DNA from 3 places in the Kitasatospora sp. NPDC043950 genome. Region 2 is predicted to be linked to each of the others. Evidence: riboswitches for the same ligand, from Rfam matches in the RefSeq annotation. Region 2 holds a riboswitch; each other region holds the start of a gene.
The links. A riboswitch is a leader RNA that binds a small molecule or an ion and turns the genes downstream of it on or off. The one in region 2 is predicted to bind cobalamin.

Region 1 (10,126 bases), on a different contig from region 2:
TCGGTGCCCCCGGTGTTCTGGACGGTGTAGCGGAAGGTGACCGTCTGCCCGACCGTGTAGGGGCCGGGCGTCTGCACCTGCTTCTCGATGGCGAGGCCGGGCGGCCGTTCGATCGGCACGCTCTGCGAGGACGGCGGCGAGGAGACCGGTCGGCCGCCCGAAGCGCCGGTCGCGGTGGCCGTGTTGTCGATGGAACCGTGGGTCACGTCGGCGGTGGTGACGGTGTAGGTGGCAGTGCAGGTGACCGTATGACCGCTCGCGAGCGTCGTCGTGGGACACGAGACCGGGCCGACCTTCGGGTCGTTGACGGCGAGGCCGGTGATGTCCGTGGCACCGGAGTTGGTGACCACGAAGTCGTACGGCACCCGCGTCCCGGCCACCAGGTCACCGGGCAGCGGCTGCCGGACCTGCTTGACGAGGTTCAACTGCGGCAGCGGCTGGTTGCTGCTCACCACCACGTTGCGGATGAGGTGCACGTCGGTGAACAGACCGGTGGAGGCCGCGAACCCGAACTTGTAGGTGGCGGGCACCGGTTGCGGGGCGGGTGTGCTGAGCACCTGGTGGGAGCCGGTGCCGTCGTTGAAGTCGACCGACACGGTGAGCACCGGGTCGGGCGTCGGGGTGAGCTCGACAAGGACCCGGCGGCGCGAGGGTTCGAGCGCGGTCTCGGCCTGGGCGGGGGTGGCCCCCGGGGGCAGCGCGGTGAGCGGCCCTTGCAGGGTGCCCGGGAGCGTCGACGGCCAGGGTGCGGTGGTGCTGAAGTTGCTGGTGGTGGCGGTCAGGAAGCAGTAGCCCTCGATCCCGTCGCCCGGGCCGCGCACCGTGACCATGTTGGCCCCGGGGCCTGGGACGCGGAACGCCGTCCCGGCGGGCGAGCGGGTGGGACAGCCGTTGCCGCGGTGCTCCCAGTCGCCGAAGTAGTTCCCGAGGACATCGAGCCCCACGCCCAGGTAGCCGCGGTCCACACCGGGCAGGAAGGTGGCGGTGGGATCGTCGTCGGGAAGCTTCTGCGCGTACCCGAGGCTGCCGCCGAAGGCGCCGGGGTGGGTCAGCGCGCCGTCGCCGTTCACCAGGAAGAACGAGATGCCGTCAGCGGGGTTGGCCGGGGTCGTGCTCCCGTACTGCCACTGGTCGAAGGTGACATCGAGGCCCTGGTTGGCGGGCAGCGCGTTGTTGTAGAGGACCGCGCCGGCCTGGTCGTTGGACGCGTCCGTCAGCCGCAGATAGCCGTGCGGCGCTCCGCCGGGGGGCGGCACCGGGCCCACGCCGCCCGGGCAGCCGCCGAGCGGATGGTCCCCGGGGCCGGGCGCGGCGGCAGCCGGCGCGCCGGTGAGACAGGCCGACCCCACGCCGGTGAACTCCGGGGCGGCGGCCTGGGTGAACGTCTCGCTGACCAGGGGCGAGCCTCCGGCCCGAGGCTGCGCCTGGGTCCCGATGTCCAGGCACAGGGGCATTCCGGCGCCCACGATCAGGGCCAGGGCCCCTGCGGCGAGCCGGGCCGTCCGGACGCGCCGCGGGCGCTGTCCGGGAGGGACTGAGTGCTGTTCATGTGTCATGTCCCCACATATAGCAGTCACTCTGAGTATTCATCACAAAGGCAAGCTGTTACGAAATTACCCTTCGGTGACTTCGCTGCCTACTGCGGGGGGATCCGGGCCCGCTATCGCACGACGAGAATCTCCGGCATCGGCAGGCACCACTCGCCCAGCATCCCGATGAGGATCCGGCGGGCCAGTTCCCGGGCTTCGATCCACCCTGGATCGACCGTCAGAGCCTCCCTGTCCCACCGGTCCGAGTTCTCCCGGCCGCTCATCCCGGCGAAGATCGCATCGATCGCTCGAAGGTCACGTAGCGCCTCGCGGCTGAGATCCCCGTCCTCGACCAGGCCCTCGGCCATGCGGAAGGCGTGGTCGAAGTCCAGGGCGACCTCATCCGTCGAGACACCCTGCTCGTCCACCCAGGTCAGCTGAGCCGAGGGATCGGCCGCCAGCACGGCCAGCGCCTCGACAAACAGGCGTTCACGGAAAGGAGCATCAGGGACTCTCACCTGGGAATCGTTGCACGGCTCAGCGGGGTAGGTTCCGAGGCCTGGACATGGAGGACCAGGACATGGTCATGCTCGACGCTGACACCGCCGGCTACGCTTCCCGCACCCCCAAGGGCCCTCGCCGAACCGCCCCGAGGCGGCCTGATGAGATTGGTGGGGGCGTTCGAGAGAACTCTTCCGGCGATCAACGACGAGTACGTGGACGATCGCGGGGTCACCGGGCGAGTTCGGGTACCAGTTCGGCGGCTGCTTCGATGCGGTCGAGGACGTTCCGGGCGGAGTCCGACAGCGGGTAGCGGCCGGCGTCGGCGCGGGTGGCGCGCGATCGGTCGGCGTCCGCGCGGGAGAGCGACGACAGCCCTCTGGCCAGCAGGTTCAGGGGGTGGTCGAGGTCGAGGACCACGGTGGAGTAGAAGCCGTCGGCGCTGTCGCGGGTCGGCGGGAACAGGCCGCCCTCGTAGACGGCGAGCCTGCCGTACGGTGCTGACTCGAAGTGCCCGATGCCGGTGTCGAGGGAGCCCAGGAAGGGCGGCGAGGTCCGGCTGTCCAGGGACGTCTGGTCGTAGAAGAAGTTCTCGTTGCCGCCGTCCCCGACCAGGAGGTCCCAGGCGGGCACGGGGCTGAGCCTGTGCAGGGCCCTGGGTGGTGGGAACGAGGCGGGGTGCAGCGGGCGCAGGCGGTCGCCGGCCACCTGCCACCGCTGCAGGCCACGGTCCAGGCCGGCCGTGACCAGGGAGTCGGCGGTGAACGCGATGGCGCTGATCGGTCCGTGGCCGAGGTGGTCGTCCGCGGCGAACTCGTGCATCGGTTCGAGCCTGCTGTCGGTGATCAGGATCCGGAACCCGTCGGCGAACGCGATCCGGGTGCCGGAGGGGTCGACGGCGAACAGGTCGGCGCGGTTGAAGCCGAACTCCGCCAGGTCGAGCTGCAGCTCCTGGCCGCCGGAGAACCCGAGCGCCGCCCTGACCAGCCTCAGGCCCGTCACGAAACCGTCGGCCGTCGCCTCCACCCGTGCTCCGAGCAGCGCCGTGCCGCCGGCCAGGACCGTCTCCCCGCCGGGTGTGTACTCGACGAGTTCCGCGTTCCGGAGGTGGCCGTCGCCGGCGAAGTCGCGCAGGGCGACCACGGTATCCGCGTCCACGCAGCACAGCGACACGTGGTTCGTCGGGCCTTCGTAGAACTCGTTCAGGACGCCGGTGCGGTCCACGGTCGCGATCCGGCACCGGTGGAGGTCCTCGCCGATCAGGTTGATCGCGGCCAGCGGCAGCTGATGGCAGAAGCCGACCGGGCCGGCGGCGTTGAGAGCGGACGGCAGCACCCGCGACGCCGACGCGTGGACCGACTCGCTGACCCGTGCCACCTCCCGACGGTCGGTCTCGGCCAGCAGCTGGGCCAGCTGGCGCTCCGCCATTCCCTGGGGCTGCCACCGCGATGGCTTCAGGTGGGCGGCTGCCGCCGCGGCCTGCGGGAAGGGGAGGGACAGCACCAGCTTCCACAGACCGCCCCAAGCCCCCTGCCGGGCCAGTGACCTGGCCAGCTCCTGCGTACTCCCGCTTCCCTCGTCTCCCCTGCCGCCGCCCCGTCCGCCGAAGAGCCTCGACATCGCCCAACCCCCTGTCGACTGCGCCGAATTGGCCTTCTGGAATTCTCCCTCAGTGATCATGAAACCGGTACTGGGCCGGAGGCATGCGCGGCGAGGACAACTATTCCGTGTACAGCGTCGACGGAGGCGGGAGTGCGGGCGGCGGGGGGCCGCCAGGGGCGGGCAGAGGCCGGGGAGGGGCGGCCACCCGGCCGCGTAGATCAGCCGGCCGACTCCTGCTCGGCCTCCACCTGGGCGTTCCACTCGCGCTTGGCCGCCCGCCAGGCCTCGTCACTCTGACCGGACCGCCAGTAGCCCGAGACCGACAGCCGCTCGCGCGGGATGCCTCGCTCCACGCGCAGCAGGCGCCGCAGTTCCTTCACGAAGCCCGCCTCACCGTGCACGAACGCGGATGCCGTGCCGGCGGGGAATTCCAGCGCGCCCACCGCCTCGACCAGCGCCTCGCCCACCGGGCGGGCGCCGCGGTGCAGCCAGCTGATCTCGGCCCCGGAGGGCGAGACGATCTTCTGCTCCTCCGCGGCGTCCGCGACCTCGACGAAGGCGTGCACCACGGCATCGGCCGGCATCCGCTCCAGCGCCGCGGCGATCGCGGGCAGCCCGCTCTCGTCGCCCACCAGCAGGTGCCAGTCGGCGCTCGCGTCGGGGGCGTAGCCGCCGCCGGGGCCCAGGAAGCGCACCGTCTCGCCGGGCTGTGCGCGGGCCGCCCACGGCCCGGCCAGGCCCTCGTCACCGTGCACCACGAAGTCGATGGTCAGCTCGCGCAGGGCCGGGTCCCAGGCCCGCACGGTGTACGTCCGGGTGATCGGCCGCTGCTCGGGCGGGAACTCCTCGCGGATCCGCGCCATGTCGAAGGGCTCCGGGTAGCTCACGCCCTCGGGTGCGAAGAGCACCTTGACGTAGTGGTCGGTGAACTCGGTGGCGTCGAAGTCCTCCAACCCCGCACCGCCGAGGACCAGGCGCACCATGTGCGGTGTGATCCGCTCGGTGCGCAGCACCTGTGCTTCACGGGCCTGCGGTGTCCGGCGGGTCGGTTGGTCTGCCATGGTGCCCCCCTGGGCTGTGTGGTCGCGCTTCTTGGTTAGGCTTGCCTAAGTTAGCACCCTTGAGGCGGTGCTCGACCCAGGGACGGCAGCCGATCCCCATTCCGCCCACGACCGGGAACGTGACGCCCCGGCAGCCCTGCTGCGGCTCGCGGACGCGACAAGGTCGCACGGAGCCCCCGCGACCGGTTCGGCGCAGCCAGACCGCGCCGCGCGCCGCCCGGGAGCCGACGACCGAGGTCGCCGCCTGCAGAGCGGCCGCGCCGCACTCCCCGGACCGATCCGGCACCGCAACCCGCTCGGGAGGATAGGGAGCGGGCGGCCGGTCAGGACGCCGGTACGATTTCGGCCGCCCTGCCGGAGGCACTCGTGGTTCAGGTGGCGGGCGACCGGGTGGGGTCGGGCCTCAGGCGCGCCGCACCACGAAGGTGACCTCCGCGTTGTTCCCCCCGCCGCCGATCACCTGGCAGGTGAGACCCGCACCGACAGTGCACTCGTTGACGTTCGACCCGGCGTAGGGGTTGCTCCAGTGGATCAACCCGCTCCAGGTGTCCACGCCGAAGCCGATCTGCCCCTCGGTGCCCGTCAGGAACCCGCACGACTCGGTCTTCCAGCTGGGGGCCACGTTCGGCAGGATGTAGCTCGGGGGCAGAGGACTGCCGGCGCTCCAGCACCCGTGGGCCAGGGTGGCCGAGCCGAGGTAGAGCATGCTGCCGGTCTGGTTCGACAGGGTGACCTGGGTGCTGCGCACCGCGTAGGCGGCGGACGCCACTGGGGCGGCCGACCGCGTCGTTCCGGCGGAGGGGCCGGCGGCCTGCGCCGCGGGAGCCAGGGCCAAGCCGGCGCTCAGCGCCAGGACGGCGGTCAGTACGGAGGACTGGACAACACGCTTGGAGGTCATGGCAGCCAACTCTCTATCGGAGGATGGTCAGGTACATGCCTCAACGGGATGGCGGACCTCGTTGGTTCACCAACCGCCACGACGTGCGGGAATGAGGGCTTGTGTGAGGTTGCGACCAGTCCTGTGGTTCCACCCTCCTCCGAGGGCGGAACAGCGAGACCGGTCTGGAGTTCTGCGACTCCAGCGGCATCACCGCTCTGCTGGCCGTCCGCAACGTGGCCGCCGAACAGGGCGCCGACATGGCCTTGGCCGCGGTCCCAGCCAACACCATCAGGATTCTGCACATCGTCGGACTGGACCGGGTCTTCGCCCTCCACCCCGACGTCTCGGCGGCCACCGCCACCAGCCCCACGGCACTCTGATGACAAGGAGCGTGCCAACGGTGCCGGGCCGCGCGAAGCGGACATCGGCCTCCTGCCCACCGTTCAAGTGTCGGAGCGGCTGAGGTCCCCGGTGCCACCTGTGGTCGGGGTGGAGGTCTGCTGGTGGCCGCCGGGACGCGGTGCCCGCCGGGTGTCGAGGATGCTGTCGCGGGCGGCTGCGGCGACCGCCTGGGGGGTGATGCCGAACTCGGTGTACAGGCGCTGGTAGTCGGCGGACGCGCCGTAGTGCTCCAGGCTGACGATCCGTCCGGCGTCGCCCACCATCTCCCGCCAGCCCTGTCCGATGGCGGCCTCGACGCTCACCCGAGCCCGTACGTCCAGGGGCAGGACCTGGTCCTGGTAGTCCTGGGGCTGGGCGGCGAACCACTCCCGGCAGGGCATCGACACCACCCGCACCGCGAGTCCCCCGGCCGCCAGCAGGGTGCGGGCCTCCAGGGCGAGGTGCACCTCGGAGCCCGTCGCGATGAGGATGACGTCCGGCGTCGCGCCGCCCGGAGCCTCGGCCAGGACGTACCCGCCCCGAGCCGCTTCCCGTGCGGGGGCGAACTCGCCGCTGTCGCGGTCGAGGACGGGCAGGTTCTGGCGACTGAGGACCAGTCCGGCCGGGCGGTCGCGGTGTTCGAGGACGGTGCGCCAGCACGCGGTGGTTTCGTTGGCGTCGGCTGGGCGCACGACGTCCAGACCGGGGATGGCACGCAGTGCGGCCAGGTGTTCGACGGGCTGGTGGGTGGGGCCGTCCTCGCCCAGGCCGATGGAGTCGTGGGTCCAGACGTACGTGACCGGCAGTCGCATCAGAGCGGCCAGCCGGACGGCGGGGCGCATGTAGTCGGAGAAGGTCAGGAACGTGCCGCCGTAGGGGCGGGTCAGACCCTGCAGGGCGATGCCGTTGAGGATCGCGCCCATGGCGTGTTCACGGATGCCGAAGTGCAGGGTGCGCCCGTAGGGGCCGCCCTTCCAGTTCTTTGTCTGGCGGTCGGTGGGGACGAAGGACGGCTGGCCGACCATGGTGGTGATGTTGCTGCCGGCCAGGTCGGCGGAGCCGCCCCACAGCTCGGGCAGGACCGGGGCCAGTGCGGTGAGGACCTCGCCCGAGGCGGCGCGGGTGGCCATGCCCTTGGCGTCGGGGGGAAAGGTCGGCAGGACGTCCGCCCAACCGTCGGGCAGCCGCTGCTCCCGCAGTCGGTCCAGCAGGACGGCGCGCTCGGGGTTCGCCGTGCGCCAGGCCGCGAACCTCTCGTCCCACTCGGCGTGCACCTGCCGGCCGCGGTCGGCGGCCTCGCGTGTGCGGCCCAGGACGTCCTCCTCGACGATGAAGTGCTCTTCGGGGTCGAAGCCCAGCAGCCGCTTGGTGGCGGCGACCTCGTCCTCGCCCAGCGCGGATCCGTGGGCCTTGCCGCTGTCCTGCTTGGTCGGGGCGGGCCAGCCGATCACGGTGCGCAGCATGATCAGCGAAGGGCGGCCGGTCTCCTGCCGGGCGGCGCGGGTGGCCGCCAGGAGCACGTCGACGTCCTCGACGTAGCGGCCGGTGCGCGTCCAGTCCACGGTCTGCACGTGCCAGCCGTAGGCGGCGTAGCGGGCCGGGACGTCCTCGCTGAAGGAGATGTCGGTGTCGTCCTCGATGGAGATGTGGTTGGAGTCGTAGAAGACGATGAGGTCGCCGAGTTCCTGGTGCCCTGCCAGGGAGGCGGCCTCGCCGGTGACGCCTTCCATCATGTCTCCGTCGGAGGCGATCACGTAGACGTGATGGTCGAAGAGGCTGGTGCCCGCTTCGGCGTCCGGGTCGAGGAGACCACGTTCGCGGCGGGCGGCCATCGCCATGCCCACCGCGCTGGCCAGGCCCTGGCCCAGCGGGCCGGTGGTGATCTCCACGCCGGGGGTGTGCCGGTGTTCGGGGTGCCCGGGGGTGGCGGAGCCCCAGGTCCGGTAAGCCTGCAGGTCCGAGAGTTCCAGGCCGTAGCCGGCCAGGTAGAGCTGGATGTAGAGGGTCAGGCTGGAGTGGCCGCAGGAGAGCACGAAGCGGTCCCGTCCCAGCCACCGGTCGTCGCCGGGGTCGTGGCGCATGACGTTCTGGAACAGCAGGTACGCCAGTGGGGCCAGGCTCATCGCGGTGCCCGGATGGCCGTTGCCGACCTTCTGCACCGCGTCGGCGGCCAGCAGCCGCACGGTGTCCACCGCCCGCGCGTCGACCTCGTCCCACCCTGTCCGCCCTGCCACCGGATCCGCGAGGGATTCGTCGCGCCGCGCGGTAGCGTCGTTCTGGTCGTTCGCCATGCCGTTGCTCCTTCGTCTCGGCTTGTCGTCCATCGTTCCTCCGGCACTGGGCGGGCACGACCGCCGGGCCGTCGCCCGCGTGATTGCTGGTGATGTACGAACTATCCCCAGGGGTGGCGCTCTGTCCGGCACGACACACCCTTTCGGTGAGCCGCTCCGCCTCGTCGCTTGCCCCCGAAGTGGGGGAACACACCCCTGACCACCCGTCGCAGGTCCGCGGGAGGGCGTGCGCGGGCCCCCCTTCGACGGCCCGGTGCCTCCGCCGCCGAGCAGGGTCGGTGACGGCGTGCTCGATCCGCTCGACGCCGACGACCAGCCGCGTCTCCGCCCGCCGGCCGAGTGGCGGCGCCCTACTTCCCCGTCACGTGCCCGGACGAGGTCCTGGACCACCACCTGCGGCACTACGCCGTCGAGTTCAGGAACTGGATCGTCGCCGCCCGCACCTGAGACCCCCGACCGGGCCCCGTGGCCGATCCCTCCCGCAACCCCAGGAACGGTCCAGACGACCATCCCACGGGCTGGCCAGCACCGACCTGACCACGCCTGATACCTTGCCATCGCCGTGGTGTACGGGAAACCGGTCTGAGTCCGGTGCGGCCCTCGCCACTGTTGCCGCGGAGTTCCGCGGCCCTCGCTGACCGGCTTTTCCAGCGGTCAGGGCCACTGGGCGGGTTGGAAGAGCCGTCCGGGAAGGTCGGCCGCGGCGCGTTGATGCGGAAGCCAGGAGACCGGCCACGGCGCTACATGTTCCACGAGGGTTTTGGAGAACACGTGCCCAGCGGTCTGCCGTATCCGTTCCGTTCCATATGTTCCGTACGTCCCACAGGTCCGATACGTGTCGGCCGGGCGGTCGCGGCCTTCCTGTTCATCGGCATGCTCGGAGCTTGCACGGGCGCCCCCGCGCCCACCACGTCCGGCGGGACGACCGGAACTGCCGCGCCGGTCAGCGTCGACAATTGCGGGTCCACCGTGACGGTCGGCGCGCCGCCCGACCGGCTGGTGACGCTCAACGAGGGTGCCACCGAGGTGGCCCTGGCCCTCGGCCTGCAGTCCCGCATGGCCGGTACCGCCTACCTCGACGATTCCATCCCGGAGAAGTGGAAGGCGGCCTACGACTCCGTCCCGGTGCTCTCCAAGGACTACCCGACGAAGGAGAAGCTCCTCGCGGCCCGTCCCGACTTCCTGTACGCCTCCTACTCCAGCGCGTTCACCGACAAGGTCGCGGGCACCCGGGGGGAACTGCGCGGCCAGGGCATCCTGTCGTACCTGTCCCCGTTCGGCTGCTCGGACAAGAGCCAGGTGCCGCCGACGACCTGGCAGGCGGTGTGGGGCGAACTGAACGACGTCGCCAAGGTCTTCGGTGTCACGGAGCGGGCCGCCGCGATCCAGCAGCAACAGGAGCAGCAGCTGGCCGAGTTCACGGCGACGGCCGCGGGCAAGGGCTTGAAGGTCCTGTGGTACGACTCGGACACCAAGGCGCCGTTCGTCGGGGCCGGCCACGGCGGACCTCAACTCGTTCTCAATGCCGTGGGCGCCCGCAACGTCTTCGGGGACCTGTCCGGTGGCTGGCAGAACGTGAGCTGGGAGAAGGTCGTCGCGGCGGACCCGGACGCCATCGTGGTCGCGGACGCCGGCTGGGACACGGCCCAGTCCAAGATCGACTACTTGGAGAACGACCCGGTGCTGAGCAAGCTCACCGCCGTGCAGCGCAAGGCTTTCGTGGTGGTGCCGTTCTCGGAGTCGACTCCCGGCGTGCTGCTCGCCGACGGTGCCGCCCGGGTGTCCGCGGGACTGGGCCGACTGCACCCGGGTTCATGACCGCGCCCCACCCCGGGGGGGGGGGGGGGGAGGGGTGGGGGGGGGGGGGGGGGGGGGGGGGGG
Region 2 (10,126 bases):
GCGACCGTTCCAGCAGGACGGGCTTGCGCTCGCGGTAGTCCAGCGCGCCCACCTCGGCGACCGGCCGGCCCAGCAGCACCACCTGGCTGCGGCCGTCCGCCCCCGGCTTCAGCAGCACCGGGTTCATCGCCGCCTCCGGCTCCACCCTGGCCGCCTGCGCCTGCATCGCCTGCGCCCGGCCGATCTCGGCGCCGTCGGCGGTGACGAAGGAGTTCAGCGACATGTTCTGTGCCTTGAACGGCGCGACCCGCACCCCCTGCCGGGCCAGCCAGCGGCAGATGCCCGCGGTCACCACGCTCTTGCCCGCGTCCGAGGTCGTCCCCGCGACCAGCAGTGCGTTGCTCATGCCCTTCCCCTCCACCGTGTCGTCAGCAAGCGCAGCGCGACGTGCCCCGCGACCGTCGTACCCAGGGCCAGCGCGCCCACCCGCCGGGAGAGCACGCAGGCCCGCTCGATGTCGTCCGCCGTCACCGGCCGCAACTCCGCGCCCAGCACCGGCCGGTGCTCCACCCGCTCCCCGTACTGGAGGGTCCCGCCCAGCCGGACGCCCACCGCGCCCGCGAAGGCCGCCTCCGCCTGGCCCGCGTTCGGGCTCGGGTGCGCCGAACCGTCCCGCCGCCAGACCCGCCAGGCCGTTTTCGGCTGCGGCGCGGCGGCCACCGTGAGCAGAGCCGTCAGCCGGGCGCCCGGCCAGCCCGCCACGTCGTCCAGCCGGGCCGAGGCCCAGCCGAACCGGGCGTACCGCGGCGAGCGGTGGCCGACCATCGCGTCCAGCGTGTTCACCGCGCGGAACGCCAGCAGCCCCGGGGTGCCCGCCAGCGTGCCCCAGACCAGCGCGTTCACCACGGCGTCCGCCGTGTTCTCGGCCACCGACTCGACCACCGCGCGGGCGATCTGAGGCCCGTCCAGCGCGCTCGGGTCCCGCCCGCACAGGTGCGGCAGCCGCTCCCGCGCGGCCGCCAGGTCGCCCGTGGCCAGCGACCGGCCGATGGTGCGCGCTTCCCGGGTCAGCGAGGTGCCGCCCAGCACCGTCCAGGTCGCGGCGGCCGCCAGCGCGGCCCGGCCCAGCGGACGCCGGCCCACCGTACGGTCCAGGGCCACCGCGCCGGCCGCGACCGCGCCGACGCACAGCGCCGTGTACCCGGCGCCGGCCACCCGGTCGTCCTGCCACACCCGCCGCTCCAGCCGGGTCGCCGCACCGCCGAAGACGGCCACCGGGTGGCCGCGCCGGGGGTCGGCGAAGCGGGCGTCCGCGGCGAAGCCCGCGGCGGCGCCGAGCGCGAACGCGGCGGCGCGGGTCAGCGGGCGCACGGCGGGTTCGGCGGAAGGCCGCGTGGGGTCCGGCGGGGCGGGGCAGCCTGCATCGCGTGCGTGTCCTCACTCAGGGTCCGCGCCCTGGATCGACGTACCGGGGGCGAGAGTCTCCTGGCTTCCGGGTCGGACACACCCCCGGGCCTTCCAGCGGCTTCTGACGGTCCGCCGTGGCAATGTTCCGAGCGTGCTCCCCGGTGACAGTGGCGGGACCGCGCCGGACTCGCACCGGCTTCCTCTGCATGCCTCCGTTTGGCCCCAGGATCCCATCACGCGGCCGAACCGGGAGTCAACCGAGGTCACGGAGGGGTTGGTCACACCTCGGAGCCCCGTCGCCACCTCCGATCCGCCCGCCCCGCCCTGCCTGACGCCCGCCCAGCCCGAGGCCCCGCCGTGCCCCGGACGGCCCAGCCCGGTGGCCGCCCGCGCGGCCCCCCGGTGAACTGGTGCCCGGACACCGCCCGGACACCGTCCGGTCCAAGACCAGCAGAGCGGGGAGCGATATGCGTTGGGGAACCGCGGCCGTCGTGGCGGCCGCCGTCGTCGGCGCCGGGGCCGCCGGGGCCGCCGTCCTGGTGATCGGCCGCCGGGCCTCCGAACGGCTGGTCCACCCGGCGAGCGCCGCCCGGGAGTCCGGCCCCGTCCTGGTGCGGAGCCTCGCCGCGGGCCGGATCACCTTCAACCGCCGCCCCGAGAGCCTGCGCCCCGGCCGCTGGGCCGTGGAATGGGACGACCACGGCCACGCCGTCGTCGAGGAGGTCCTGCACAGCGACGAGAACGGCGTCACCCGCCGCCTCGTCCGCGCGGACCGGGGCACCCTCACCCCCGGCACCGAGGTCCGCTTCACCCCCCGCGTCCACCTCGGCGACCCCACCGAGGCGCTCGGCCTCCCCTTCACCGACACCGCCGCCGACGGCGAACTCGGCGCCCTCCCCGCCTGGCGCCTCGACGGCAAACGCGGCACCTGGGTGATCCTCGTCCACGGCCCCGGCGCCGACCGGCAGCAGACCCTCCCGGTCCTCCCCGTCCTCGACCGCCTCGCCCTGCCCGCCCTCGCCGTCACCTACCGCGGCGACCAGGGCGCCCCGGCCTCGCCGGACGGGCTCGGCCACTTCGGCGAGACCGAGTGGCGCGACGTCGAGTCGGCGGTACGGCTCGCCCTCGACAGCGGCGCCGGCCGGGTCATCCTGTACGGCTGGTCCCTCGGCGCCACCATGGCCCTCCAGACGGCCTCCCGCTCCGCCTGGGCCCATGCCATCAGCGGCCTCGTCCTGGACTCGCCGGTCCTCGACCTGCCCGCCACCGCCCGCCGCGGCGCCGCCCGGGCCGGCTACACCGGCGCCGCCGCCGAGCTCGGCGCCCTCGCCGCCGAGGGCCGCACCGGCGTCGACCTCGCCGACTTCGGCCGCATCGCCGAGGGCGCCGACCTGCGCGTCCCCACCCTCCTCCTGCACAGCCCCGACGACCAGGTCGCCCCCTTCCGCGCCGCCGAGCGCCTCGCCGCCGCCCGCCCCGGCGTGGTCAGCCTCCGGCCTTTCCCGGGCGCCGACCACGCCACCCTCTGGAACTCCGCCCCCACCCACTACACCGAACTCCTCCGCCGCTGGCTCACCCCCCTTCTCTGAACCCAGCCCCCCCGCGCGAGAAGTCACACCCGCGGGGCCTCCGTACGGAACCCGGACCTCACCTGTCGGCCACGGAGTGTGACCGGTCGGGCGGGTAGCGCGACCGTCGCCGCAAGGGTTGAGCCGTGATGGCATGACCCCGCCACCTGTTTCCGGCCAGGCGGTTTGCCTCTGTTGCCCGATTGTTGCCCGATCTTGGGGAGGTGCCGTCGACGGCCGCCCGTCCGTACAGCCAACCGGATGTGACAGAAGGCCGGTACAAGGGGAAGACTGCTCGACGTGACGTCTCGGAATCCGCGCGACCGTGATGCCCCGCTCCCTCCGACGATCGGTACTGGTGCGACGGTGACCCGTCTCCCCGGTACGGCCCACCGGCCCGCCGCCGGCAAGCCGGGCGGGGCCGGGGTACCCCGCCGACGAGGGCCCGCTGCGGCGCCCGGTCGGGGGAGGGTTCCCGTACCGGAGGGCTTCCCCGCGCCGGCCGAGCTGGCGCCGCTGGCCCGCCGGATGCTGGTGGACGCCGTCCGGATCGCCCGCTGGGCGGGGGACCTGGAAGAGGTCGACAAGCGGGGCGAGCTGCTGCCCGATGACGCCCGTGCGGCGGGTCGGGCGCTGGCCATGACGGTCGGCGCCGCCGCCAAGGCGTGGGGGCAGGCGCTGCTGGTCGGCCTGGTGGAGGCCAGGGACGGCGGTGCGGTCCCGGGTTGGCGCCTGCACGCCTGGGAGCACGACGACGAGGCGGTCGTCCGCGGCTGGTCGGCACTGTTTGACGCCTGGACGCTGCTCGCCCCGGTGCCGCCCGCCGCCCTGCGGGGCGTGTTCGCGGTGCTGGCCGGCCAGGCGGTGGACCAGGCGCCGCAGCTGCTGTCGTTCCTGCACCTGGTGGCCGGTCCGGTGTCGGACGGCGAACTGCTGGAGCTGCTGCGCCGGGGGCTGGACGAGCGCCGGGTGGGCGGCACGGACGGTTCGGGCCTGTCGCCCGTGCCGCACGCCGCCTCGGCGGTCTCGGCGGTCCGCGGCACGTGCCGGGAGCCGCAGATCGACACCCCGCCGTCGCCGGCGGACGTGGCCGCGGTCCTGGACTGGATGCTGGACGGCCTGGCGGCCGTCGGGGCCGTGGTCCGCAGGGACGAGGCCGCCGAGCTGTCGCCGCTGGGCCACTGGGCGGTGCGGGCGAAGCTGGAGGAGATCTGCACGGTCGCGCAGACCGCGGCCGGGCACATCGAGCAGAGCGCCTTCGAGCTGCTGAACGCCTGCGCGGACTACTCGCCGGGCCCGGCGCGGGCCGAGTTCCGCGCCTGGGTGGCGGCCCGTCCGGCCGATCGGGCGGTGGCGGAGCTGCTGGACGCGGCGCAGGGGGACGACGCGCTGGTGCGCGGCCTGGCCTTCGAGGCGCTGCGGGTGGCCGGCGGCCCGGCCGAGCAGGCGGTGCGGGCATCGGTGGACGAGCCGGTGCTGCGCCCGTACGCGCTGTTGTGGCTGGCGGAACGCTCGGACGAGGGCGTTTCGCCGGCGGACGTGCTGGGGGCGGAGGACGCGGCCTGGCTGTGGGTGGACACGGCTGCGGCGGTGCTGGACCACGGCGAGACGGAGCTGCTGGTGGGCCACGTCGAGGGCGCCGCGGCTGGCGATCCGGTGCGGTTGTTCGCCCGGGCCCGGCAGTCGGGGCACCCGCGGGCGGCCTCGGTGCTGACGGCGGTCTCGGGCGTGCACCCGGATCCGGGCGTGGCACGGGCGGCCCGCCGCTCGGCGTTCAGCGTGCACACCGGCGGCGCGTAGCAGCGCCCGTCGAAGAACGAGCGCGACGAGGAGAAGAGCGGGCACGACGAAGAGGGGCCCGGATCCGACTGGATCCGGGCCCCTCTCGCGTACGGGAACGACTCAGCCGAGGCGGGACTCCGCCCGCCTGGCGCGGACGTCGCCGACCTTCTGTCCGACCTTGCGCCGGATGACCAGCAGCGGGGCCATCGCGGCGAGCGTGATCTGGGCGAAGGCACCGACGTGCATCAGGGCGTCGCCGCCGGGCAGGCCGGTCGCCCAGGCCGCGAGGCAGCCGATCGAGACGACGATCCAGCACAGCGTGGCGGTGGCCAGCAGCCCCTGGGGCTTGGGGTACTCGATCCGGCTGACCATGAGGTACGCGGCGCCGAAGATGGCGAGCAGACCGGGCAGGAACGGCGGGTCGAGCAGCACGATGGCGATGACCGTCATCGCGCCCATCGGGCAGGGCATGCCCTGGAACACCCCGGGCCGCATCTTGACGGCGGAGAAGCGGGCGAGCCGCAGGACGACCGCGAGCAGGACGGTGATCGCGATGAGCGCCGAGAGCTTGCTGTTGGAGCCCTGCGAGACCATGCCCCAGACGGCGACGAAGTAGGCCGGCGCGATGCCGAAGCTGATCAGGTCGGCCAGGTTGTCCAGTTCCGCTCCGAGGGCGGAGGAGCGGAGCTTGCGCGCCACCAGCCCGTCGAAGAGGTCGCACATGGAGCCGATGAGCAGCAGCGTGACCGCGGTGGCGGCGCTGTGCCGGTCGGGTGCGGCGTCCGGGTTGGTGATGTGCGGGACCAGGACCCCGGTGGTGATCGAGTAGATCGCCAGGAAGCCGCAGACGGCGTTCCCCAGGGTCAGGAAGTCGGCGGTGGACAGGTGCTGGGGAGAGCGCGGGGCGCGCAGCTCGCGGTCGCGGGCCCAGCGGCGACGGCGCAGGGCCGTCTCCTCGTCGTCCAGGCCGACGATTGTCTCAGGATCAGTCACGGTCAAGGCGCGTCACCCCGGCTGTGGTCTTCTGGCCGACCTCGACGCCGACCTCGACGCCGGCCGGCAGGTAGGTGTCGACCCGGGAGCCGAACCGGATCAGACCGATCCGGTCGCCCTGCTCGACCTTGGTACCGGCGGCGACGTACGGCACGATGCGACGGGCCACGGCCCCCGCGATCTGCACCATCTCGATGTCGCCGAGCTCGGTGTCGAAGTGCCAGACGACCCGCTCGTTCTGGTCGCTGTCCTTGTTGAACGCGGGGACGAAGCCGCCCGCGACGTGCTCGACCGACGTCACCGTGCCGGGCAGGGGCGCGCGGTTGACGTGGACGTTGAGCGGGCTCATGAAGATCGCGACCCGGGTGCGGCCGTCCGGCCAGGCGTCGATGCTCTGCACCACGCCGTCGGCGGGGGAGATCACTCTGCCCGCGCCGATCTCACGCTCGGGGTCGCGGAAGAACCACAGCATGCCCGCGCCGAGCGCACAGGCGGGTACCGCTGCCAGGGCCCACTTGCCGCTGCGCCGGGTGAGGGCGGTGGTCACGGCGGCCGTGGCGAGGGTGGGGACGAACCAGGGGGTGGCTCCGCGCGCGATGGTCACGCGGGGTCGCCGACCGGCCGTCGTGGCTGCGAGGGCATCGCGGTCCGTGACGGAGGTGTGAGGGGACGGGCTGATGGGCATCGAAGACCTTTGTCGCGGGGGATCATGGCCGCTGGACGGGGGCCACCGCGGGATCGGGTAATAGAGGGACGGCTTGCTGTCCCGGTGGATGCTATCGGGAGCACACGGTGGGTGGGCAACCCGCCTGCTCGTTCACGTGTCCGGTGGAAGCGCGTGTGCGCGTCCCACCTCTACGACCGTAGCTCGCCCCGGTCCGGTTCCCAAGGGACCGGACGGGGCTGGTGACACTTGTCTCAACAGGCCTGTCGGCGGAACCCGGTGGGCGGAACGGGCCGTTCGCGGTCGCCGGGGGTGCGGGACACGGCCCGTCGAGGGTGTGCGGAAGCGGCCGCGGGGCGTGTCGCCGCAGCTGTACGCCCTGCGGCCGCTTCCGGAGGGCCGTGCCGGACCCCGGCGGACCAGGCCGGGGCCGTGATGGCACGGCGGGTGGCCGGGACGGGCCCGCACGCCCGTCGACCGGCGGTTCGGAAGGGGTCGTCCAGCCGGCCCGGAGCGCCCCGGGGGCCGCTCGTCGAGCCGGGGTGACCCGGTGCTCACTCCGCGATCCGGTACTCCTCCAGGAGTCGGCGTCCGACGATCATCTTCTGGATCTCCGCAGTTCCTTCACCGATGAGCAGCATCGGGGCCTCGCGGTAGAGCCGCTCGATCTCGTACTCCTTGGAGAAGCCGTAGCCGCCGTGGATGCGGAACGCGTCCTCGACGACCTCCTTGCAGTACTCGGAGGCGAGGTACTTGGCCATGCCGGCCTCGAGGTCGTTGCGCTCGCCGCCGTCCTTCTTGCGGGCGGCCATGACCATCATCTGGTGGGCGGCCTCGACCTTGGTGGCCATCTCGGCGAGCTTGAACTGGATGGCCTGGTGCTCGGCGATCTTCTTGCCGAAGGTGGAGCGCTGCTGGGCGTAGGAGATGCCGAGTTCGAAGGCGCGGCGGGCGACGCCGCAGCCGCGGGCGGCGACGTTGACGCGGCCGACCTCGACGCCGTCCATCATCTGGTAGAAGCCGCGCCCGGGGACGCCGCCGAGGACGCGGTCGGCCGGGATCCGGACGTCCTGGAGGACCAGTTCGGTGGTGTCGACGCCCTTGTAGCCCATCTTCTCGATCTTCCCGGGCACGGTGAGGCCGGGGACGGTCGGGTTCGGGCCGAATCCGGGGGTCTTCTCGATCAGGAAGGTGGTCATGTTCTTGTACGGGGTGCTGCCGCCCTCGTCGGTCTTGCACAGGACCGCGACGAGGGTGGAGGTGCCGCCGTTGGTGAGCCACATCTTCTGGCCGTTGAGGACGTAGGACTCCCCGTCCTTGACGCCCTTGGTGGAGATGGCCGAAACGTCGGAGCCGAGGCCGGGCTCGGACATCGAGAACGCGCCGCGGATTTCCCCGGCGGCCATCCTCGGCAGGAAGTGGTCCTTCTGCTCCTGGGTGCCGTGGGCGTTGATCATGTGCGCCACGATGAAGTGGGTGTTGACGATGCCGGACACGCTCATCCAGCCGCGGGCGATCTCCTCGACCACCAGGGCGTAGGTGAGCAGCGACTCGCCGAGGCCGCCGTACTCCTCGGGGATGGTGAGGCCGAAGAGGCCGAGCTGCTTCATCCCCTCGACGATGGCGGTCGGGTACTCGTCCTGGTGTTCCAGCTCGGTCGCGACCGGAATGATCTCCTTGTCGACGAAATCCCGCACGGTGGCGAGGATGTCCCGCTGGATCTCGGTGAGGCCGTCGGTCTGTGCCAGGCGTCCCATCGTGCGGCTCCGAAAGGTTTAAGGGGGCGGGGGGGGGGGATTGCCGGGGGCCCTGCCGGCGTGGCTGCGGCGGCAGGGCCCCCGTTCCGGGTGGGGGGCGGCCGATGACGGCGGCCGGCCCCTCCGGGGTCTCAGGGGATTCGGGGCCCTAGGAGAGGGGAGTCGGGCGGCCGGGCTGCTCGCCGCCGCGCTCCTTGACGTACGTCTCGGTCGGCACCATCACCTTGCGGCGGAAGATGCAGACGACCGTGCCGTCCTGCTTGTACCCCTTGGTCTCGACGTACACGATGCCGCGGTCGTCCTTGGACTTGGACGGCCACTTGTCGAGGACGGTGGTCTCGCCGTAGAGGGTGTCGCCGTGGAAGGTCGGCGCGACGTGCCGCAGCGACTCGATCTCCAGGTTGGCGATGGCCTTGCCGGAGACGTCCGGGACGGACATGCCCAGCAGCAGCGAGTAGACGTAGTTGCCCACCACCACGTTCCTGCCGAAGTCCGTCGTCCGCTCGGCGTAGTTGGTGTCCAGGTGGAGCGGGTGGTGGTTCATGGTGAGCAGGCAGAAGAGGTGGTCGTCGTACTCGGTGACGGTCTTGCCGGGCCAGTGCTTGTAGACCGCGCCGACCTCGAACTCCTCGTAGGTGCGTCCGAACTGCATCGCGTCGGGCCTCAGCTTTCCGGGATCTCGAACTTGGTGGTGCGCTCCAGGCCGGCGGCCCGGCCCTTACCGGCGATGACCAGGGCCATCTTGCGGCTGGCCTCGTCGATCATCTCGTCGCCGAGCATCGCGGAGCCCTTGGCGCCGCCCGCCTCGGAGGTGCACCAGTCGTAGGCGTCGAGGATCAGCTCGGCGTGGTCGTAGTCCTCCTGGGAGGGCGAGAAGATCTCGTTCGCGGCGCCGACCTGGTCGGGGTGGAGCACCCACTTGCCGTCGAAGCCGAGGGCTGCGGCGCGCCGGGCGACCTCGCGGTAGCCCTCCTGGTTGCGGATCTGCAGGTACGGGCCGTCGATCGCCTGGAGGTCGTTGGCGCGGGCGGCCATCAGGATGCGCATCAGGATGTAGTGGTAGGCGTCGGCCGGGTAGCCGGCCGGCTGCTCGCCGACCACCAGGGACTTCATGTTGATGGAGGCCATGAAGTCGGCGGGGCCGAAGATGATGGTCTCCAGCCGGGGCGAGGCCTCGGCGATGGCGTCGACGTTGACCAGGCCCTTGGCGTTCTCGATCTGCGCCTCGATGCCGATCCGGCCGACCTCGAAGCCCATGGTCTTCTCGATCTGGGTGAGCAGCAGGTCGAGCGCCTTGACCTGTTCGGCGTCCTGGACCTTGGGCAGCATGATGCAGTCGAGGTTGGGGCCGGCGCCCTCGACGACGGTGATCACGTCGCGGTAGGTCCAGTGGGTGGTCCAGTCGTTGACCCGGACGACGCGGGTCTTGCCGCCCCAGTCGCCGTTGTTGAGCGCGTCGACGATGTGGTGGCGGGCGCTCTCCTTGGCCAGGGGGGCGCAGGCGTCCTCCAGGTCGAGGAAGACCTGGTCGGCGGGGAGGCCCTGGGCCTTCTCCAGGAAGCGCGGGTTGCTGCCGGGCACGGCGAGGCAGGAGCGGCGCGGGCGCAGTCGGTTGAAGGTGGCGGCGGGCGACGGGTGGGCAGACATGAGGGTGGGTCGGTTCCTTCCCAGTGGTCAGCTGGTGGGCGCGGGTGCGGGCGTCCAGGGCTGGAGCTTGTTGGCGAGCCGGATCTCGTCCACGATCCGGCCGATGATGGTGGTGATGCCGAAGTCCTTCGGGGTGAACACGGCGGCGACGCCGGCGGCCTTGAGGGCCTCGCCGTCCGCTGCCGGGATGATGCCACCCACGATCACCGGGACATCCTGCACCCCGGCCCGGCGCAGCCGGCGCAGGACGTCGGGCACCAGCTCGCAGTGGGCGCCGGAGAGGATCGACAGGCCCACGCAGTGCACGTCCTCCGCGACGGCGGCGGAGACGATCTGCTCGGGGGTCAGCCGGATGCCCTGGTAGACCA
Region 3 (10,126 bases), on a different contig from region 2:
CTGCGATGATGTGCGGGTCCTGTCGAACCACCCCGGGGGAGCTGACGCCCGTGCCGGAAGGCCACATCATCCACCGCCTCGCCGCCGAGAACCGGAAGGCCTTCGGCGGCCGCCCGGTCGAGGTGTCCAGCCCGCAGGGCCGGTTCGCCGACGAGGCCAAGGCCATCGACGGGCAGCTGCTCACCGCGGCCGAAGCCGTCGGCAAGCACCTGTTCCTCGGCTTCGAGGAGGGCGCCTGGGTGCACGTCCACCTCGGCCTCTACGGCGGCTTCGCCTTCGGTACCGGGCCCGCGCCCGAGCCGGTCGGCCTGGTCCGGCTGCGGCTGGCCAACGACGACGGCTACGCGGACCTGCGCGGCCCCAACACCTGCGCGCTGGTCACCGGAGCGGAGAAGGCCGCCGTCGCCGCCCGGCTGGGCCCCGACCCGCTGCGCGCCGACGCCGACCCGCAGGCCGCCTGGCGCCGGATATCGGCCAGCCGGACGACCGTCGCCGCGCTGCTGATGGACCAGAAGGTGCTGGCCGGGGTGGGCAACGTCTACCGGGCCGAGGTGCTGTTCCGCCACGGGATCAACCCGCACCGCGCCGGCCGCGACCTCACCCGGGGCGAGTGGGACGCGATCTGGGCCGACCTGGTCGCCCTGATGCACGAGGGCGTCGGCGCGGGCCGGATCGACACCGTCCGCCCCGAGCACACCCCCGAGGCGATGGGCCGCCCGCCGCGCGTCGACGACCACGGCGGCGAGGTGTACGTCTACCGGCGGGCCGCGATGCCCTGCCTGGTCTGTGGCACCGAGGTCCGGACGGAGCAGCACGCCGCGCGCAACCTCTTCTGGTGCCCCGCCTGCCAGGCGGCCTGACCGCGTTCGAGGGTTGCTCCGGCCGGGCCCCGGCGCGTCCTCCGGAGGAGCCGGTCAGACGACGGCCGCGCTGGGCTCGTGGTGTTCGGCGGCGGCGCACGCGTCGAGGAGGGGGCGCAGGGCCTCGTCCACGAGCCGGTAGCGCACGATCCGCCCGTCCTTGTCCCCGGTGACCACGCCCGCGGTGCGGAGCAGCCGCAGGGCCTGGGACACGGCGGGGTCGCGCATGCCGGTGGCGACGGCGAGGTCGGAGACGGCGAGCGGGCCGGCCCGGTGGAGGGCGAGCAGGAGGGCGAGCCGCCCGGGGTCGGCGAGCAGGGAGAACCGCTCGGCCCAGGTGCGGACGTGCGCGGGGTCGCCGATCGCGGCGATGGCCTCGCAGACCCGGTGTCCGTCGATGGTGCGGTGGCCCGCGCGGTCGGCCGGTACGAGATGCATGCGCACATTGTTGCAGGAGGGGGCCTGTGATCCTGGACACCTGCGCAGGTGCGCAGCCTTGCAAGGGTGGGTCCTGGCCCCTACGGTGTTCCCCGCCGTGGTGCTCGGGAAGACCGGTGACGGATCCTCAGGGGTCCCAGTCCGGAGCGGCCCTCGCCACTGTGATCGGGCCATCGTGATCGTCGACGATGGAGAGACGTCCGTACCCACGACGCCACTGGGAGCCTCGCGCACCTGGGAAGGCGGGTACGGGACCCCCGTAAGCCAGGAGACCGGCCACGGCATCTCACGAAGTGTTTCCACGAGGTGCTGGAGCGTGACCCGAATGACCCTGCCCGAAACCGCCGCCGCCGAGGCGCCGGCGACACCGTCCGTGCTGCCCACGTTCCGCTGGAAGCGCGAGGACACCGTCCGCACGGCCGGGCTGATGGGGGTGATCCTGGCCATGCACGTGGTGGCCTTCGGGACGCTCGTCTTCCTGGTCGCGCCCCACAACTACGCGGTCGGCACCCAGGTCTTCGGGGTGGGCCTCGGGATCACCGCGTACACCCTCGGCATGCGGCACGCCTTCGACGCCGACCACATCGCGGTGATCGACAACACCACCCGCAAGCTGATGGCGGACGGCAAGCGGCCGGTCTCGGTCGGCTTCTGGTTCGCCCTCGGGCACTCCTCGATGGTGGTGCTGATGGCCGCCCTGGTGGCGGGCGGCGCGCAGCTGGCCAGCACGCTGATGGACGACGACTCGACCACCCACAAGTGGCTCGGGATGGTCGGCACGACGGCCTCCGGCGCGTTCCTCTACCTGATCGGCGCGCTCAACCTGGCCGCGCTGCTCGGCATACTGAAGGTGTTCCGGGCGATGCGGGCCGGGTCGTACGACGAGGCGCAGCTGGAGGAGCACCTCAACTCGCGCGGCTTCATGGCCCGGGTGCTGAACCGGGCGACCCGGTCGATCACCCGGCCCGGGCAGATGTTCCCGGTGGGCATGGTGCTGGGGCTGGGCTTCGACACCGCGACCGAGGTCACCCTGATGGTGATGGCCGGGTCGGGCGCGGCGGCCGGGCTGCCCTGGTACGCGATCGTCTGCCTGCCGCTGCTGTTCGCGGCCGGGATGAGCCTGTTCGACACCCTGGACGGGACGTTCATGAACTTCGCGTACCAGTGGGCCTTCGCGAACCCGGTCCGGAAGGTGTACTACAACCTGACGATCACTGGGCTGTCGATCGCGGTGGCCTTCGTCATCGGCACCATCGAACTGGTCGGCGTGCTGCACGAGAAGCTCGATCTGACCGACCCGGTCACCGGCTGGATCGCGGGCATCTCGCTGGACAACGTCGGCTACGCGATCGCCGGGCTGTTCGTGGTGGTCTGGGCCGCGGCGATCGCCTACTGGAAGCTGGCCCGGGTGGAGAAGCGCTGGGTGGCCGCCGAGTAGCGACGGCTGCGATCAGCGACGGCAGCGATCAGCGACGGCGCCTCCCCCGGGATCCCGGGGGAGGCGCCGTTTCGTCGCTGCGGGCCGGTGCCGGTCGTCGGGCGGGCGGGGTTCAGCGCTCTTCGCGGAAGTCGACGTGCCGGCGCGCGACCGGGTCGTACTTGCGCAGGACCATCCGGTCCGGGTCGTTGCGGCGGTTCTTGCGGGTCACGTACGTGTAGCCGGTGCCGGCGGTGGAGCGGAGCTTGATGACGGGGCGCAGTTCGCTGCGGGCCATGGGTGTCCTCCCGGGTTGGCGGGGTGTTCGGGGCTGGGGCGAAACCGTACACCGAAATGGAAGTCATTTTCATCTGGTGTAACGTGAGCTCCGTCCCGCCCATTCCCGGACGCCAGGGAGCACCCATGTCCGCCCACTGCCAACTCACCGGCCGCCAACCCGGATTCGGCAACGCGATCTCGCACTCGCACCGCCGCACCCGCCGCCGCTTCGACCCCAACATCCAGCACAAGCGCTACTGGCTGCCCGGTGAGGGCCGGTACGTCCGGCTCACCCTCAGCGCCAAGGGCATCCGCACCATCGACACGATCGGCATCGAGGCCGCCGTCGCCCGCATCCGCGCCCGAGGGGGGAAGGTCTGATGGCCAAGCAGAGCAAGATCGCCAAGAACGAGCAGCGCCGCGCCGTCGTGGCCCGGTACGCCGAGCGCCGCGCCGAGCTCAAGCGGATCATCGCCCACCCCGGCACCGCCCCCGCCGAACGCGCGGCCGCCCAGGCCGAACTCGCCCGCCAGCCTCGCGACGCCAGCGCCACCCGGATCCGCAACCGCGACGCCGTCGACGGCCGCCCCCGTGGCTACCTGCGCGCCTTCGGCCTCTCCCGGGTCAACCTCCGCGTCCACGCCCACGCCGGCCACCTGCCCGGCGTCCGCAAGGCCAGCTGGTGAGCGGCGTGGACGGGATCAAACTGCCCGTGGTGGTCGTCGCCGGACTGCACGCCGACGAACGCCGCGCCGCCGTTCGGGAGTTGGCGGCGGCCGCGGTGGACGCGGTGGTCCTCCACCATGACCTGCGGGAGGCCTCGCAGGGCGTCGTCCGCCGTGAACTGCGCGACGCGGGAGGCGGGTTCGACGCCGCCGACGTCCCGCTGGTGAACGACTGCCCCTGCTGCGCCCTGCGCGAGGACCTGCTGCCGCGACTGCTGCGGATCGCCGACGAAGGCCGGTACGGGCTCGCGATCGTCGAACTGTGGGGCGGTAGCGACCCGCACCCGGCCGTCGAGGTGATCGCCGGGGGAGAGGCGGACGGCCGCCACCTGGAGGACGCCGTCGAACTCGCGGGCGTGGTCACGGCCGTCGACCCGGACCGGCTGATCGGCGAACTCTCCGTCTCCGACGACCTGGTGGAGCACGGCGAGCACACCGCCGTCCAGGACCAGCGGACCCGCGCGGAGGCGCTCGCCCACCAGGTCGAGTACGCCACCACCCTCGCCGTCCCGCGGGCGACGGCGCACGCGCCCGGGCTCGCGTTGCTCCGCCAGCTCCACCCCACCGCCCGGGTCGTCCGGCTCGGCACCGGGGCGCTCACCCGGGCCGCCCTCGGCGGCTTCGACGTCGCCGCCGCCCGCGACCGGGTCAACCCGGCGATCGCGCTGCTCCCGCAGGAGAGCGACGAGGCCGGCGTCACCACGCTGGTCTGGGAGCGCCGACGCCCGCTGCACCCCGAGCGGCTGCACCGGGCGCTGGAACTGCTCGTCCCCGCCGCCCAGCGCAGCCGCGGCCGCTTCTGGCTGGCCAACCGGCCCGACCTGATGCTCGCCTGGGACGCCGCCGGGGCCAACCTCGCCGTCGAGGAGTGCGGCCCCTGGCTCACCTCCCTGCCCGACGCCGCCTGGGAGCTCTACCCGCCCGCCCGCCGGGCCGCCGCCGCCCTCGACTGGCACCCTCTGCACGGCGACCGGGTGCAGCAGCTCAGCTTCACCGCGGAGGGCCTCGACGTCGACGGCGTCACCGGGCTGCTCGACTCCTGTCTGCTCACCGACGCCGAACTCGCGGCGGGCGAACCCGGCTGGAAGGCCCTGCCGGACGCCTTCCGGGACCTGCTCGACCCCGTTCACTGAGGAGCCGTCACTGTGCGTAAGCGACCGAACCCGCCCAAGGCCCGGCCGAACCCGTTGTTCACGGCCGGCATCGAGTACATCGACTACAAGGACACCGACCTGCTGCGGCGCTTCGTCTCCGACCGCGGCAAGATCCGGAGCCGCCGCGTCACCCGGCTCACCGTCCAGCAGCAGCGCGCCGTGGCCAGGGCCGTCAAGAACGCCCGCGAGATGGCCCTCCTCCCGTACGCCGCCGGCACCACCCGGTAACCGGACCACCGCCACCACCGTCACCACCGTCACCACCCGACAAGGAGCCCCCGATGGCCGTCCCCAAGCGCAAGACGTCCCGCAGCAACACCCGGCACCGCCGGGCCCAGTGGAAGGGCAAGGCCCCGAAGCTCGTCCCGATCACCCTCAACGGCCGCGAACTGCTCGTCCCCCAGAACCTGGTCCCCGCCTACCGCCGCGGCCTGATCGACCCGGAGGGGGCGTAGCGACCACGGAGGGGGCGTGCGGGGGTGGGGGCGCGCCCTGTCGGGGGTGCTCGGCGGGCGGATCGGAGTGGGGGTTCGTAGGCTCGACGCATGTCTGATGCGTACGCGGGTCGGCGGGAGCGGGTGAGGGAGCACTGCAGTGCGGCCGGGGCCGATGCGGCGCTGATCACCCGGGCGGCGAACGTGCGGTATCTGACGGGCTGCGCGCCCTGCGGGGCGACGCTGCTGCTGACCCGGGAGCGGGTGCTGCTGGCAGTGCCGGACGATCTGCCGGCGGACGACACCGGGGAACACCTGATCGCGCCGGACGTCACCCAGGTACCGGTGGCGGCCTCGGCGGACACCGCCCTGGCGGCGGCCGCCGCCGCCGTGCGACTGGGCGTGGCGGACCTGGCGGTGGAGGAGCACGACCTGACCGTCAGCCGCCACCGCGCGGTGGCGGGCCTGGCGGAGGGGGCCCGGCTGGCCGACCTGGGGCAGGTGGTCGAGCGGCTGCGGGTGGTCAAGGACGAGCACGAGATCGCCGACCTGCGGATCGCCGCCGAGATCGCCGACCAGGCGCTCGGCGAACTGCTGGAGTCGATCCTGGTCGGCCGCACCGAACGGCACCTGGCGATGGAGCTGGAACGCCGGATGATCGACCACGGCGCGGACCGGGCGGCCTACCCGGTGTCCGTCGGCACCGGCAGCCACTCCGGCCAGCCCGCCCACCAGCCGACCGACCGCCGGGTGGAGGAGGGCGACTTCCTCACCGTGGTGATGGGCGCCCAGTACCGGGGCTACGGCGTCTCCACCGCCCGGACCTTCGTGATCGGCGCCGCCCCCGCGCCCTGGCAGGTGGAGCTGCACCGGCTGGTGTTCCGGGCCCAGCGGGCCGCCCGGGAGGCGCTCGGGCCGGGCGTGGAGCAGTGCGTGCCCGACCGGGCCGCGCGGCAGATCCTGGAGGCGGCCGGCCACACCGAGACCTCCCCGCACCCGGTGGGCCACGGCATCGGGCTGGAGATCCGGGAGGCGCCGCGCCTCGGCCCGTCGGACATGGGTAAACTGGACAGCCGCGTGCCGGTCACCGTCGGCCCAGGGGTCCACCTCCCGGGCAAGGGCGGTGTCCGGATCGAGGACACGCTCGTGGTGCGTCCCCCAGAGGAGGGCGGGCCCGAGCTGCTCACCATCACCACCAAGGAGCTCCTCGCCCTGTGACCGCGGCCGCCCGTCGGCCGTCGGCGGCAGGACGCAAGCCTTGGTTCCTTGACAGCTATATCCAGGAGTAAGTGCGCCCGTGGCTTCCACGAACGATCTCAAGAACGGCATGGTCCTCAAGCTGGAGGGCGGCAAGCTCTGGTCCGTCGTCGAGTTCCAGCACGTCAAGCCCGGCAAGGGCCCGGCCTTCGTGCGCACGAAGCTCAAGGAGGTCCTGACCGGCAAGGTCGTCGACAAGACCTTCAACGCCGGCACCAAGGTCGAGACCGCCAACGTCGACAAGCGCGGCATGCAGTTCTCGTACAAGGACGGCGAGAACTTCGTGTTCATGGACACGGACACCTACGACCAGATCGTGGTCGAGCCGGCCGTCGTCGGCGACGCCTCCAAGTACCTGCTGGAGGGCTTCGAGGCCCTGGTCGCCATGTACGAGGGCTCCCCGCTGTACATCGAGCTCCCGGCCTCCGTCGAGCTGCTGATCTCCCACACCGAGCCGGGCGTCCAGGGCGACCGCTCCACCGGCGGCTCCAAGCCGGCCACGCTGGAGACCGGTGCCGAGATCGCCGTGCCGCTCTTCATCGTCACCGGTGAGAAGATCAAGGTCGACACCCGCGACGGCAGCTACCTCGGCCGGGTGAAGTAAGTCCGTGTCGGCCGCACGTAGCAAGGCCCGCACCCGGGCCTTCCAGATCCTCTTCGAGGCCGACCACCGCGGGGTCGACCCGCAGCGGGTCCTCGCGGACTGGGTGGCCCGCGCCCGCGAGCCGAAGCCCGACGAGGGCACCCCGCAGGTCGGCGAGTACACCATGGAGCTGATCGAGGGGTACGTCCAGCACGCTCGCCGGATCGACGACCTGATCTCGCAGTACGCGGTGGGCTGGACCCTCGACCGGATGCCGATCGTGGACCGCAACGTCCTGCGGCTCGGCGCCTACGAGCTGATCTGGGAGGACGGCGTCCCGGACGCGGTCGTCCTGGACGAGGCCGTGGAGATCGCCAAGGAGTTCTCCACGGACGACTCCCCGGCCTTCGTCAACGGCCTGCTCGCCCGCTTCCTGGAGCTGAAGCCGAGCATCCGCCGGTAGGTCCCGACCACCGGCGGTGGTGAGACCCGCAGAACGGCCGCTGGACCCGGATTCCGGGTCCGGCGGCCGTCGCGCGTTTCACCCGGGCGGCGTAAGGTGGTGCCCTACTCGCCAGTAACTTGGCGTTCGGAAACCCGCAGTGAAGGGCAGGCCACCCCCATGACCACCGCGACCCGCAGCGAGTTCGACCAGGGCATCGCCCTGACCCGGCACCCTGACGAGCCCGGCCGCTACGAGGCCGAACTCGGTGCCGGCTGGCAGATTGGCGGCGGGGTCAACGGCGGGCTGCTGCTCGCCGTCGCCGGACACGCGCTGTCGCTGGAGCACGGCGACCACCCCGACCCGGTGTCGATCAGTGGTTACTACCTGTCCGCCTCCACGCCCGGCCCGGCCACCGTCCGCACCGAGGTGCTGCGCACCGGCCGCGGGCTCTCCACCGGCACCGCCTCGCTCAGCCAGGACGGCGTGGAGCGGCTGCGGGTGGTCGCCAGCCACGGCGACCTCTCCACCGCCGACGGCGAGGTGCGCACCAGCGCCGTGCCGCCGCAGCTGCCGCCGCCGGACCAGTGCGTCGGCGTCGAGCACGCGCCCCGGGAGCTGATCGCCCAGGCCGAGCTGCTGGAGCGCTTCGACCTGCGGCTGGACCCGGCCACCATCGGCTGGGCGCTCGGGCAGCCGTCCGGCAACGGGCGGATCCAGGGCTGGTTCCGGCTCGCCGACGGCCGCGATCCCGACCCGCTGCTGCTCCTGCTGGTCGCCGACGCGCTGCCGCCGGTGACCTTCGACCTGGGCCTGCCCGGGTGGGCCCCGACCGTCGAACTGACCGTCCACCTGCGGGCCAGGCCGGTCCCGGGCTGGCTGCGGGTCACCCACGCCACCCGCAACGTGGCCGGCGGGTACTTCGAGGAGGACGCCGAGGTCTGGGACGAGTCCGGCCGCCTGGTCGCGCAGTCCCGCCAGCTCGCCCGGGTGCCGCGGACGGCGTGAATCACATCGTCTTACCGTCGGTTACATTCCTGTGACACGCCGTACGTGTGCGGCGCGCGCGGATGGGGAGATAGACGGTCAGCGGCGAGCCGGCCGCTGACCGTCACCCGCCGACGGTACCCGTCGATGCCAGGAGCCATCCCGTGAGCGAGCGCAGCGAGCGGACCACCGAGAGGCGCGCAGGGGCGCAGGCCCGTGCCGAGCGCAGCGAGGTGGGCGCATGAGCCGCAACGGCCGCGCCCGCCGCAACTCCGACTGCACCGCCGGCGGCCCGCGACCCACGGTGCGGGCGCCGCACCAGCGGCGGCGGGTCGAGGGGGCCGAGCAGGCGTTCGTCATCGGGATCCTGACCAGCGCGGCCGACTTCGCCCGGGCCCGTGCCTGGGGGCTGTCGAACGCCGCCGACCACGAGCACTACCTGGCCGAGACCGCCGAGCTGCTGGCCGACGCCCTGGAGCGCTTCGACACCGTGCGGGCCCGGATGTTCCACCCGCAGGACTTCGCGGAGTTCTGCGTGCTGCACGGGCTGGACCCGGCCGAGCCGCTCGCCCGCGACCGCTACCTGGTCAATCCGCCGTTGCAGACCCAGCTGTTGGCCTATCAGGGCGAGGAACTGGCCGGGGATTTCGTGCCGCGCCTGGTCCGGGCCCGGGAGAACGGGCTGACGCTCTGCCACGCCGACCTGCTGCTGGACGGCGGCCTGTCCGGGGCCGCGGGCGAGGTCGACGAGGAGCACGCCCGCTGGGTGCGCGCCGCCCGCCAGCGCGGCGCCGAGGTGTTCCGCCGGATGCTGGTCGGCGCGGGCGCCGGGGTGTACGAGCTGCGGCTGCGGGTGGACGCGCCGGGCGGGCGGCTGACCGCGGCGGCCCGGGTGCTGCAGTGGGAGGACGGCGTGGTCCGGATCAACGACGAGGACCTGGAGCTGGTCTGCGCGGTGCTGTGCGCCGGATTGGCGCTGGAGCTGCCGGGGGTGGCGGTGCTGCACGGCTCGCAGGGCTCGGTGGCGGCGGGCGGTGCCCGTGGCGGAGCCGCCGACGAGCACTTCCTGCCGGCCTCCTGGGCCTGGTCGAGCGGCGGGCAGGACTGGGCGCCGGCTGCCGGGCCGGTGCGGCTGGACGGCGTGGCGGCGCAGCCCGGCTACAGCCTGGGGACGGTCTGCTGAGCCGGCCGTGGACGCGCGACGGCGCGGCCCCCGGGATGCGGGGTGCCGCGCCGTGACGTTTCTGCACGGCCCGGGGCGTGGCCCGGACCGCGGACCGAGCCGGCGGGAGCCGGTGCGGCGAGCGTCAGCTCGCCTCCTCCTCGCGCACCGCGCGGCGCGCGTCGGGGTTCAGCACGCCCCAGGAGATCAGCTGCTCGGTGAGGATCGACGGCGACTGGTCGTAGATGACCGCCAGGGTGCGCAGGTCGTCCTGGCGGATCGACAGCACCTTGCCGTTGTAGTCGCCGCGCTGGCTCTGGATCGTCGCCGCGTAGCGCTGCAGCGGGCCGGCCTTCTCGGACGGGACCTGGGTCAGTCTCTCCAGGTC

Region 1: another riboswitch for cobalamin. It lies ahead of AC07BF_RS30470 (ABC transporter substrate-binding protein); the one in region 2 lies ahead of AC07BF_RS03865 (cobalamin biosynthesis protein).
Region 3: another riboswitch for cobalamin. It lies ahead of nicT (Nickel transporter NicT); the one in region 2 lies ahead of AC07BF_RS03865 (cobalamin biosynthesis protein).

Annotation. Positions count from the first base shown of each region.
Region 1 is NZ_JBWKER010000056.1:39,174-49,299, reverse strand. Features, by position in the region: gene AC07BF_RS30505 (DUF7507 domain-containing protein) at 1-1,454, opposite strand, end outside; gene AC07BF_RS30500 (hypothetical protein) at 1,661-2,047, opposite strand; gene AC07BF_RS30495 (hypothetical protein) at 2,262-3,458, opposite strand; gene AC07BF_RS30490 (siderophore-interacting protein) at 3,851-4,693, opposite strand; gene AC07BF_RS30485 (hypothetical protein) at 5,097-5,591, opposite strand; partial or broken gene AC07BF_RS30480 (STAS domain-containing protein) at 5,756-5,953, shown strand; gene tkt (transketolase) at 6,017-8,245, opposite strand; cobalamin riboswitch at 8,792-8,996, shown strand; gene AC07BF_RS30470 (ABC transporter substrate-binding protein) at 9,119-10,063, shown strand.
Region 2 is NZ_JBWKER010000004.1:60,629-70,754, reverse strand. Features, by position in the region: gene AC07BF_RS03870 (cobyric acid synthase) at 1-346, opposite strand, end outside; gene AC07BF_RS03865 (cobalamin biosynthesis protein) at 343-1,311, opposite strand; cobalamin riboswitch at 1,419-1,550, opposite strand; gene AC07BF_RS03860 (alpha/beta hydrolase family protein) at 1,815-2,936, shown strand; gene AC07BF_RS03855 (hypothetical protein) at 3,282-4,715, shown strand; gene AC07BF_RS03850 (CDP-alcohol phosphatidyltransferase family protein) at 4,818-5,696, opposite strand; gene AC07BF_RS03845 (phosphatidylserine decarboxylase) at 5,683-6,375, opposite strand; gene AC07BF_RS03840 (acyl-CoA dehydrogenase family protein) at 6,909-8,111, opposite strand; gene AC07BF_RS03835 (MaoC family dehydratase) at 8,260-8,763, opposite strand; gene AC07BF_RS03830 (HpcH/HpaI aldolase/citrate lyase family protein) at 8,775-9,758, opposite strand; gene AC07BF_RS03825 (protein meaA) at 9,786-10,126, opposite strand, start outside.
Region 3 is NZ_JBWKER010000050.1:36,463-46,588, reverse strand. Features, by position in the region: gene AC07BF_RS28930 (Fpg/Nei family DNA glycosylase) at 51-860, shown strand; gene AC07BF_RS28925 (ArsR/SmtB family transcription factor) at 915-1,298, opposite strand; cobalamin riboswitch at 1,380-1,593, shown strand; gene nicT (Nickel transporter NicT) at 1,624-2,736, shown strand; gene rpmG (50S ribosomal protein L33) at 2,849-3,013, opposite strand; gene rpmB (50S ribosomal protein L28) at 3,139-3,375, shown strand; gene rpsN (30S ribosomal protein S14) at 3,375-3,680, shown strand; gene AC07BF_RS28900 (CobW family GTP-binding protein) at 3,686-4,852, shown strand; gene rpsR (30S ribosomal protein S18) at 4,865-5,101, shown strand; gene rpmF (50S ribosomal protein L32) at 5,155-5,328, shown strand; gene AC07BF_RS28885 (M24 family metallopeptidase) at 5,419-6,525, shown strand; gene efp (elongation factor P) at 6,605-7,168, shown strand; gene nusB (transcription antitermination factor NusB) at 7,173-7,610, shown strand; gene AC07BF_RS28870 (thioesterase family protein) at 7,770-8,597, shown strand; gene AC07BF_RS28865 (hypothetical protein) at 8,818-9,759, shown strand; gene bldD (transcriptional regulator BldD) at 9,884-10,126, opposite strand, start outside.